2 regions of the Gordonia sp. UCD-TK1 genome follow, and region 1 is predicted to be linked to the other one. Evidence: riboswitches for the same ligand, from Rfam matches in the RefSeq annotation. Region 1 holds a riboswitch; the other holds the start of a gene.

Region 1 (5,299 bases):
CCTTCACACCGGACGGGTTCTACCGGTCCGGGGACAAGGTCACCCGGCTGCCGTCGGGGCACCTGGCCGTGACCGGCCGCATCAAGGACACCATCGTGCGCGCCGGGGAGAACGTCGCCGCCGACGACGTCGAGGAGAACCTCCTCGCCCACGATTCGGTCCGGCAGGTCGCGGTGGTCGGCCTCCCCGACGACGCACTCGGCGAGAAGATCTGCGCCGCCGTGGTCCTCTCGCACGAACACCCGGCGGGCCGGCCGCTCGAGCTGGCGACGATCCGTACGTTCCTCGCCGAACGCGGTCTCGCGTCCTTCAAACTGCCCGACGTGGTCCGCGTCGTGACCACCCTGCCGGTCACCGCGGTCGGCAAGATCGACAAGAAGGTGCTTCGAGAGACGCTGCTGGCCCCACCGACCGGCTGAGGTCCCCCCGCTCCCTGAGGTGCGAGGAGCGAAAGCCACCGGGCCGAGCAAGCGACGAAGGAGCGCGTCGAGGTCTACGAGCCTCGAAGGGCCTGGTGACGCAGCGCAGGAACCAGCCACCCTCACACCGGGGCGAGCGGCACGATCCCGGGATGGCTGTCGAGGTAGCGCTTGGTGAACGTGCACACCGGCCGGAGGCGGGCACCCTGTTCGCGGGTGTAGTGCACGGCGCTACGGGTGAGTCGCGTGGCGAGTCCGTGTCCGCTGTATTCGTCGTAGAGCACGGTGTGCAGCACGGTGATGGTGGTCTGACCGTCCGCCGACTCGGTCGAATAACCGAGCACGCCGACCAGGTCGCCGGCGACCCAGAGTTCGAATCGGTCGCGGTCGGGATTGTGTACCACCTGCGAGATTTGTTGCAGGATGGACTTCGCCGACTGTGGTGGTCGCTGACGATGCTTGCGTAGCACCCGACCCTCCTCACCTCGTGATCGCGGACATCGGATCACCGGCGCGTACCTGCCACACGCGACAGCGCCACCCCTGTGATCCGGGTCACACGGTACCTTACGGAACCGTAACTGCCGACCCCGATCGTGTGATCGTCGCAAATCGATACGGTCTTCCCCACCCGCACGACCCGACCGGACGATGCGATGTAGGGTGGCGGACGCACGACAACTACACACCGCGGGGGCTCTCACGATGACCGAGGGCTGAGATGGCGACGGGCGGTCGCCGACCGCTCGAACCTGTCCGGGTAATGCCGGCGTAGGGAGACCAGCCATGGGCACACGTGTATCCACCACCCGCAACAGCAGCGCACCCGCCGATTCCGGGTTCCTGACCCTCGGCCCGATCGAGGGCAGCGCCAAGCACTACCTCGCCGTCGACGACCTGCGTGTGCCGCAGCGTCGAATCCAGCTCACCAACGGCGAACACCTCGACGTCTACGACACCTCCGGCCCCTACACCGATACGGCGGCGCACATCGACGTCGAGAAGGGCCTCACCCCCACCCGCGACAGCTGGCATCGGCCCGACCCGATCGACGGCGCGAGCACCCAGCTGGCCTGGGCGCGTGCCGGCATCATCACCGACGAGATGCGGTTCATCGCCGCCCGGGAGGGCGTCGACGCCGAACTGGTCCGGTCGGAGGTCGCCATCGGCCGCGCGGTCATCCCGGCCAACCACCGCCACCCCGAGTCCGAACCGATGATCATAGGCAAGAACTTCGCGGTGAAAGTCAATGCGAACATCGGTAATTCGGCGGTGCGCAGCTCGATCTCCGACGAGGTCGAGAAGATGGTGTGGGCCACCCGCTGGGGCGCCGACACGATCATGGATCTCTCGACCGGCGCCGACATCCACACCACCCGCGAGTGGATCATGCGTAACTCGCCGGTCCCCGTGGGGACGGTTCCGATCTACCAGGCGCTGGAGAAGGTCAACGGCGATCCCGCCTCGCTGACCTGGGAACTGTATCGCGACACCGTCATCGAGCAGGCGGAGCAGGGCGTCGATTATATGACCGTCCATGCCGGTGTCCTGCTGCGCTACGTTCCGCTGACCGCGAAGCGGGTGACGGGCATCGTCTCGCGCGGCGGTTCGATCATGGCGGCCTGGTGTCTCGCGCACCACCGGGAGTCGTTCCTGTACACGCACTTCGACGAGTTGTGCGAGATCTTCCGCCGCTACGACATCACGTTCTCCCTCGGCGACGGCTTGCGCCCCGGATCGATCGCCGACGCGAACGACGAGGCCCAGTTCGCCGAACTCCGCACTCTCGGCGAGCTGACCGCGATCGCCAAATCGCATGGTGTGCAGGTCATGATCGAAGGCCCCGGGCACGTCCCGATGCACAAGATCGCCGAGAACGTGCGCCTGGAGGAGGAGCTGTGCGAGGAGGCCCCCTTCTACACCCTGGGTCCGCTCGCCACCGACATCGCGCCGGCCTACGACCACATCACCTCGGCCATCGGCGCGGCGATGATCGCTCAGGCCGGCACCGCGATGCTGTGCTACGTGACTCCGAAAGAGCATCTAGGACTTCCGGACCGCGACGACGTCAAGGTCGGCGTGATCACGTACAAGATCGCGGCGCACTCGGCCGACCTGGCCAAAGGCCACCCGCGGGCACAGGAACGCGACGACGCACTGAGCAAGGCGCGCTTCGAGTTCCGCTGGACCGACCAGTTCAATCTCGCCCTCGACCCCGACACCGCGCGCGCATACCACGACGAGACGCTACCCGCCGAGCCCGCGAAGACCGCCCACTTCTGCTCGATGTGCGGACCCAAGTTCTGCTCGATGCGGATCTCGGCGGACGTCCGCGCCTACGCCGAGGAGCACGGTCTCGTCACCGCGGACGACATCGACCGGACTATCGCCGAGGGCATGGCCGCGAAGTCGGCCGAGTTCGCCGAGGCCGGTAACCGCGTGTACCTCCCGCTCCAGACGACCGGCGGCGCCTGATGCGCACAGACGACGCACGACGACGCACAGTCGACGCGAATCAGCGCACGGTCGACGAACAGGCCTACACGGGACTCCCGCTGTCACCGCCCGGAACGGCCCCGGTACGGGTCCTGACGATCGCGGGTTCGGACTCCGGCGGGGGCGCGGGAATACAGGCAGACATGCGCACCTTCGCCCTGCTCGGGGTGCACGGGTGTGTCGCGGTGACCGCGGTGACGGTCCAGAACTCGGTGGGCGTGAGCGGGTTCGAGGAGATCTCACCGCAGACCGTGGCGGCGCAGATCGACTCCGTGTCCGGTGACATCGGTGTGGCCGCGGCGAAGACCGGGATGCTCGCGTCGGCGCCCATCATCGAGGCCATCGTCGAGCAGTGCCGCACGAGCGGTATCGGCCGGGACACATCCGTTCCGCTGGTGGTCGATCCGGTGTGCGCGTCGATGCACGGCAACCAGCTGCTCGCCGACTCGGCACTCGACACCCTGCGGCACAGCCTGTTTCCCCTCGCGACGGTGGTGACCCCGAACCTGGACGAGGTTCGCCTGATCACCGGGATCGAGGTCACCGATACCGCGTCGCAACGCGACGCGGCCAGGGCGCTGCTCGATCTCGGGCCGCGCTGGGCGCTGGTGAAAGGCGGGCACCTACGAAGCTCGGACCACTCCCCCGATCTGCTCTACGACGGCCACCGGTTCATCGAGCTCAGCCACGAACGCATCGACACCCCGCATGACCACGGCGCCGGCGACACCCTCGCCGCCGCGATCGCATGCGCGCTGGCCCACGGGCACGACGTTCCCGCGGCGGTCGGCTTCGGCAAGGACTGGGTGACCCGCTGCCTGGCCGCTGCGTATCCACTGGGCGCCGGCCACGGTCCGGTCAATCCGCTGTGGCGTGTGGGCGTCGGGTCGGCGGACTGACGCGACGCCGGTTCCGAACCCGAGAAACAGACAACGCTCCCCGACGGCGACCGGCGCCATCGGGGAGCGTTGTCTGTGTCGAGGGACCGTCAGGCGGTTCCGCTGAGGGCCTTGCTCTTCAAGTGCTCGAACTCCTGGGGTGTGATCGCGCCCGAGTCGAGCAGGTTCTTCGCGTCGGCGATCTGCTGGGTCGGCGAGGTGCCTGCGACGGACCGGATGTACTCGTCGGACGCCTGCTTGGCCTCGCTGTAGGCCTCACGCTGACGCTCGGCCATCCCCTTGCCCTTGGCGAGCAGGTACACGATGGCGGTGAGGTACGGGAGGAAGATCAAGAAGACAATCCAGGCCGCCTTCTGCCAGCCCGACGCGGCCTTGTCCCGGAACAGGTCGCTGATGATGTGCCACAGGACGATCAGGTAGGCCACGAACGCGAAGATGACGATCGTGTACCAGATGAAGTCCCAGAATGAATCCCACATCGGAGTGTCTCCCTTGTCTAGAAGAAATCGGCGAGTTCAGAGCCGAGCACATGAACCGTTATGAAGCATTACACAGCACCGACCTCGACACCGTGACGAACTGGAAAGATGTTCGTGAAATCGTGTGAAAAGACCATTGCGGGCGCAATTCCTCCGATTTCGCCCCGCACGATCACAACTTCGCGAAGGGCGACATGGAATCTCACCCGGTAGGTATCGAGAAGGTCGAGCTCGGTCTCGACACGTTCGGGGACATCACCGCCGAACCCGACGGCACATTGCGCTCGGGGTCGCAGACCCTGCGCGATCTGCTCGAGCAGGCCATCCTCGCCGACACGGTCGGCGTCGACTTCCTCGGTGTCGGTGAGCATCACCGGGACGACTACGCGGTGTCGGCACCCGAGGTCGTACTCGGCGCCATCGCGGCGCGCACCACCCGGATGCGTCTCGGTTCGGCCGTCACCGTCCTGAGTTCCGATGATCCGATCCGCGTGTTCCAGCGGTTCTCGACAGTCGATGCGTTGTCGTCGGGTCGTGCCGAGGTGATCCTCGGGCGCGGGTCGTTCACCGAGTCGTTTCCGCTGTTCGGTTTCGACCTCTCCGATTACGAGGAACTGTTCAGCGACAAGCTGGCCCTGTTCGCCGAACTGCGCACCGGCCGACCGGTCTCCTGGTCGGGTTCCACGCGCAGTCCTCTGCAGTCCCAGACGGTCTACCCCGAACTCGAGAACCCGCCCCTGCCGACGTGGATCGCGGTCGGCGGCAGCCCGGAGTCGGTGGTACGTGCCGCGTCGTACGGTCTGCCGCTCATGCTCGCGATCATCGGCGGCGACCCACTGCGCTTCAAGCCGTACGTCGATCTCTATCACCGCGCCCTGCGCGAGATGGACAAACCGCTGATGCCCGTCGGCGTGCACTCACCGGGACATGTCGCCGACACCGACGCGCAGGCACGCGACGACCTGTGGCCGCACTACCGCGAGTACGTCGGGCGCATCGGTCGCGA
Region 2 (5,299 bases), on a different contig from region 1:
GTGCCGGTGGCCAGGATCAGCGACGACGACGCCGTCGCCAGCGCGTCGGAGTAGCGCTGCCGCAGATCGGGGGTCTCCAGTCCGCCGGAGATGAACGCCGCGTTCGCCGACGCGTCGGCGATCGACAGCGAGCTGTAGAGAACCTGCGCGGCCTCGGCGAGCGGTTCGGTCCGATCGATGAGGCGCTGCAGAGTCTGGGTGCGGTCTTCCAGGACCGTTGATGCGTACAGGCCGGTGCTCAGACAGCCGAGCGCCAGGATTCCGCAGATGATGATCAGCTTGCCCGGGGTCGTGACGGCGAAGTGGCGCAGGGTCTGGAACGGGGACTGGGCGCGTTCCCGGGCGGTGGCGACGAGTTCGCGTCGGTCGGCGAGCACCTGGCGGATCGGGGGCGAGGCCTGCGCCGGACGGATCGTGCGACCGCCACGCGTCAGCGCCGTCCGCACGGAGGACGCGTCGCCGGTCACCTACCTGATCCCTTCTCGAACGCTGGATCGTCTCCGGTGCGGTCCTACGGTCACCGGTTCCCCGTTCCGGATTCGCGTGACCGGGCGATCAACGTCAGGGGTTGTGTCATCTGGGTCATCGTTCACCGGGTCGTGCGTGTTTCACCCTATGTCATCGTGCCGGGTTCCTCCCGAGTCGATCGGCGCCGCGCCGCCGACCTCGGCGGTTCGCGCGTGCCGGGGTGCTCGCCGACGCACCTCGTGGTTCCGCGCCGCGATGAGAGGGCTTCGCGGTCTCCCTGGCAGGTGTTGCGCATCTCACTTACGGTGGAGGCACCCGGTCGGGGCGACCGGGTTGCGAGGAGGCGTGGTGCGCGGCGACGGCGACGGCTGGGTGATCGATCCCGACGGTTCTCGATACTGGGGTATCCACGGCGCGGCAGGTCTGCTGCTGCGGGCGCCGCTGCCGGAGGGAACCACCGGCGTACTTCTCCAGCACCGCGCGGCCTGGTCGCATCAGGGCGGTACGTGGGCGTTGCCAGGAGGGGCCCGCGACTCACACGAGGGCGCCATCGACACCGCGATCCGTGAGGCCGAGGAAGAAGCCGGCATCACCGCCGACGACCTTCGCGTCGTCGCCGCGGTCGTCACCCATGAAGCGCCCGGCGGGTGGACCTACACCACCGTCATCGCCGAGACCGACTCGCCGGTCCGCACGGTCGCCAACTTCGAATCCACGGAACTGCGATGGGTCGACGAGAAGCGCGTCGATCAACTCCCGCTGCATCCCGCGTTCGGACTCGCGTGGCCCGTTCTCCGCGAGCGGATCGCGATGTTGGATCCCCAGAGCTGAGCCCTCACACCCCGGCGCGGTCGGACTCCAGCAGTCGGTTCGCCCCGGCGACCAGCGCGTGGACGTTCGCCTCGTCGCTGCTCGCGCCCTCACCGACGGCCCAGGCCTGCCGGCCGTCGTGCTCGCACAGCAGGAACGTCGTGACCATGCCGTCGACGACCCGCTGGTGCAGCCGGACGATCTGAACCGGGGCGCCGACGTCGTAGAGGATCGAGGTCATCGCACCGACGGGGCCGGCGGCGACGGCGCTGCGGGACATGATGCGGTCGGCGATCGCGAGCGTCGCGCGGCACTCGACCAGGTCGCCCGAGCACGGGACGGCAGAGAAGGAGCCCAGCCGGATCGTGCCGCCACGGGAGTACTCGTCGGTGAATTCCTGCCAGGTCATCCCGGCGGCCTCCTCGTGCATCCCGGGGGGAAGCGGGCGGCCGAAACGTGCGGCGAAGTGGTCGCCGCCGTGCCGGTCGTCGCGCTCGGTCCACGAACAGGATCGACGAGGTAGATGAAAAGGGTGCATCTCGAAAACCGATTTCGGTCGAAGAACGGATGACCGACTGGAGAGCGCAACCGACCCGCAGCGGGGGGTCGGTCAGATTCAGACCCCGCTGCGGCGGGTTACGAGAACGCTCGTGATGCACAACATTATCGGTCCACCATAGACCCGCGACACCGACCGGGCAAACGTGTTTCCGCCAGGCGAACCGCTACAGCATCCCGGCGAGGTCGGTGGCTGCGGCGGCCGGGTCGGCAGCCGCGGTGATGGCCCGCACGACGACGATGCGCCGCGCCCCGAGCGCGGTGACCTCCCCGACGCGGCCGGCGTCGATCCCGCCGATGGCGAACCACGGCTTGGCTGATTGTGTTGCGGCCGTTGAGGACACGAGGTCGAGGCCGGCGGCGGCGCGGCCCGGTTTGGTGGGCGTGGTCCAGCACGGACCGACGCAGAAGTAGTCGACGTCGTCGTCGGCGATCGCGGCGGCAGCCTGCTCGGGGTCGTGGGTCGAGGCGCCGATGAGGACGTCCGGTCCGACGATCCGGCGGGCCGCCGACGGCGACAGGTCGCCCTGTCCGACGTGCAGGACATCGGCCCCGGAGAGCGCCGCGACGTCGGCCCGGTCGTTGACCGCAAGCAGGGCGCCATGCGCGTCGGCGACCTTCCGCATGCCCGCGAGGATCTCGAGTTCCTCGCCCGCCTCCAGGGTCCCGAACTCGCGCTCACCCGGCGAGTTCTTGTCGCGCAGCTGCACGATGTCGACGCCGCCCGCGAGCGCCGCGTCGACGAAGTCGAGCAGGTCACCGCGTTCGCGCCGGGCGTCGGTGCACAGGTACAGGCGGGCCGTGGAGAGCCGCCGGCGACGGTCCGTCGCGGAGCCGGGGTCCGTCGACGCGGAGCTGGTGCGGTTCGGGGTCGTCACGCCGACCAGGCTAACCGGACCCCCGACGCCCCGGCGTAGGGTGGATCGCACGAACACACGGGAGTCCGGATCGGCCGGGCTGAGAGTGCGGACAGAATCCGCTGACCGTCGAACCTGATCCGGGTCATTCCGGCGAAGGAAGGTGATTCCCAACGTGGATTCCCCACCGCAGCGCCCTGCCCACCGCGCCCTGACGGTCGTCGGGGGCGGTGTCATCGGGCTGACCTGTGCGCTCACCGCGGCCGACGCCGGATGGCGGGTTCGCGTCCTCGACGCCGGCACCGAGGAGCGCGCGTCCTGGGTCGCCGGCGGCATGCTCGGTTCACTCGGCGAGGGTCATCCCGGCGAGGACGCGTCCCTGGCCCTGTCGGTCGAGTCGGTCCGGCTGTGGCCGGCGCTCGTGAAGCGGCTCGACGACCCGGGTGTCGTCACCGCCACCGACTCGCTGTTCGTCGCGGCCTCGGCCACCGACATCGAGTACCTGCGGCATCTCGCCGACTTCGTCTGGGCCGGGCAGCCCGCCACCGATGCCGCGCTGCAGTCGGTGACCGGCCGCGACATCCGGACCCTGGAACCGTCGCTGAGCTCTCGACTGGTCGGTGGCTACCGCGCGGTCGGCGAGTGGTCCGTCGACAACCGGCGGCTGCTCGAGGCGTTGCGCGCCGCCGCGACGTCGGCGGGTGCCGAGTTGGTCTCCGCGCGCGTCGAATCCCTGGCCGACCTCGACGACCTCGGTTCCGACACCCAGATCCTGCTCGCCGCTGGACTCGGCACCGCGGCCCTCTGGCCGGGTGTGGACCTGCATGCGGCGAAGGGGGAGATCCTCCGCCTTCGCCGTACTCGCTGGTCGGTGCCGCCGCCCGGCCACGTCGTCCGGGCACGTCTCCACGGGCGGGCCGTGTACCTGGTGCCGCGCGAGGACGGAGTCGTCGTCGGCGCCACCCAGTACGAGGCCGAGGGGATTGCCGACCGCGCGCCGCAGGCCGGCGGGGTCGCGGATCTGCTCGCCGACGCGATCGAGGTCTTCCCCGGGCTGCGGACCTACGAACTGACCGAAGCAGGGGCGGGTCTGCGGCCGTGCACCGCGGACGGATTGCCGATCGTCACCCGTGTGGACACACGAACGGTCGTGGCGACCGGGCACGGGCGCAACGGGATCGTCCTCGCCCCGGGCACCGCCGCCCGCGTGTTGTCGATTCTGGAAGGAGCAGAGGAATGAGTATCACCGCCAGCATCACCGTCAACGGCAAGAGCGTCGACGTCGGAGCCGACACGTCGGTGCGCGACGTCGTCACCGGGCTGGGGTTGCCGGACCGGGGGATAGCGGTCGCGGTGGACGGCGCGGTCGTCCCGCGCGGCCGCTGGGACCGGCACACGATGACCGACGGTGCCGTCGTCGAGATCGTCACGGCGGTGCAGGGTGGCTGAGCTCGCCGATCTGAAGCCCGACGCCTCGCGGACCGAGCAGAGGTCCGGCGACGAGACGATCCCGGATGCGGACCATCTGCGCATCGCCGGTCGCGACTTCTCGTCGCGACTCATCACCGGCACCGGCGGCGCGTCGAATCTCGCGACCCTGGAACGCGCGCTGGTCGCGTCGGGGACCGAGCTGACCACCGTCGCGGTTCGGCGCGTCGACGCGGCCTCGGGCACCGGGGTCTTCGATCTGCTGCGCCGGCTCGACATCGCCGTCCTGCCCAACACCGCGGGCTGTCACACCACCGCCGAGGCGGTCCTGACCGCCCAGCTGGCGCGCGAGGCGTTCGAGACCGACTGGGTGAAGCTCGAGGTGGTCGCCGACGAACGCACCCTGATGCCCGACGCCATCGAACTCGTCGACGCCGCGGCCGGACTGGTCGCGGACGGCTTCGTGGTGCTGGCCTACACGAACGACGATCCGGTCCTGGCCGCGCGACTCGCCGATCTCGGTGTCGCGGCGGTGATGCCCCTCGGGTCGCCCATCGGGACCGGACTCGGAATCCTCAACCCGCACAACATCGAGATGATCGTCGACGACTGTCACACCCGCTTCGACGACCCGCTGCCGGTCATCCTCGACGCGGGCATCGGCACGGCGAGCGACGCGGCCCTGGCGATGGAACTCGGTTGCGACGGCGTGCTTCTGGCCACCGCCGTGACCCGGGCGGAGAACCCTGAACTGATGGCGACGGCGATGCGGCACGCGGTGACCGCGGGCCGCCTGGCCGCGCGTGCGGGCCGGATCCCCAAGCGTTTCTGGGCGCACGCGTCCTCACCCGGGCGCGACCGGGACTGACGCGCGGTCCCGCGGCAGGCCGTCCGAATGACAGACCGGGCCGCTCGGGGTTCGGCGGCTATGGTCGAGTCGTGTTGCAGGTAGCGAATCTGACGAAGGACTTCGGCGGTCAACGCGCGGTCGACGACCTCACCTTCGAGGTGGGTCCGGGACGGGTCACCGGTTTCCTGGGGCCCAACGGTGCGGGCAAGTCGACGACCATGCGGATGATGCTCGGACTCGACCGCCCGACATCGGGCACGGCGACGATCAACGGGCAGCGCTACCGGGACCTCGAACATCCGCTGCGACAGGTCGGTGCGCTGCTCGA

Evidence for each region. A riboswitch is a leader RNA that binds a small molecule or an ion and turns the genes downstream of it on or off. The one in region 1 is predicted to bind thiamine pyrophosphate.
Region 2: linked by a shared signal. The riboswitch ahead of thiO (glycine oxidase ThiO) and the one ahead of thiC (phosphomethylpyrimidine synthase ThiC) in region 1 are both predicted to bind thiamine pyrophosphate.

The regions. Positions count from the first base shown of each region.
Region 1 is NZ_LZMP01000014.1:30,382-35,680, forward strand. It holds gene A9310_RS10100 ((2,3-dihydroxybenzoyl)adenylate synthase) at 1-419, shown strand, start outside; gene A9310_RS10105 (GNAT family N-acetyltransferase) at 542-889, opposite strand; TPP riboswitch at 1,109-1,198, shown strand; gene thiC (phosphomethylpyrimidine synthase ThiC) at 1,206-2,894, shown strand; gene thiD (bifunctional hydroxymethylpyrimidine kinase/phosphomethylpyrimidine kinase) at 2,894-3,814, shown strand; gene A9310_RS10120 (SHOCT domain-containing protein) at 3,904-4,293, opposite strand; gene A9310_RS10125 (LLM class flavin-dependent oxidoreductase) at 4,488-5,299, shown strand, end outside.
Region 2 is NZ_LZMP01000013.1:202,117-207,415, forward strand. It holds gene A9310_RS09635 (hypothetical protein) at 1-467, opposite strand, end outside; gene A9310_RS09640 (NUDIX hydrolase) at 817-1,299, shown strand; gene A9310_RS09645 (hypothetical protein) at 1,304-1,687, opposite strand; gene thiE (thiamine phosphate synthase) at 2,004-2,714, opposite strand; TPP riboswitch at 2,763-2,872, shown strand; gene thiO (glycine oxidase ThiO) at 2,869-3,933, shown strand; gene thiS (sulfur carrier protein ThiS) at 3,930-4,142, shown strand; gene A9310_RS09665 (thiazole synthase) at 4,201-4,989, shown strand; gene A9310_RS09670 (ABC transporter ATP-binding protein) at 5,061-5,299, shown strand, end outside.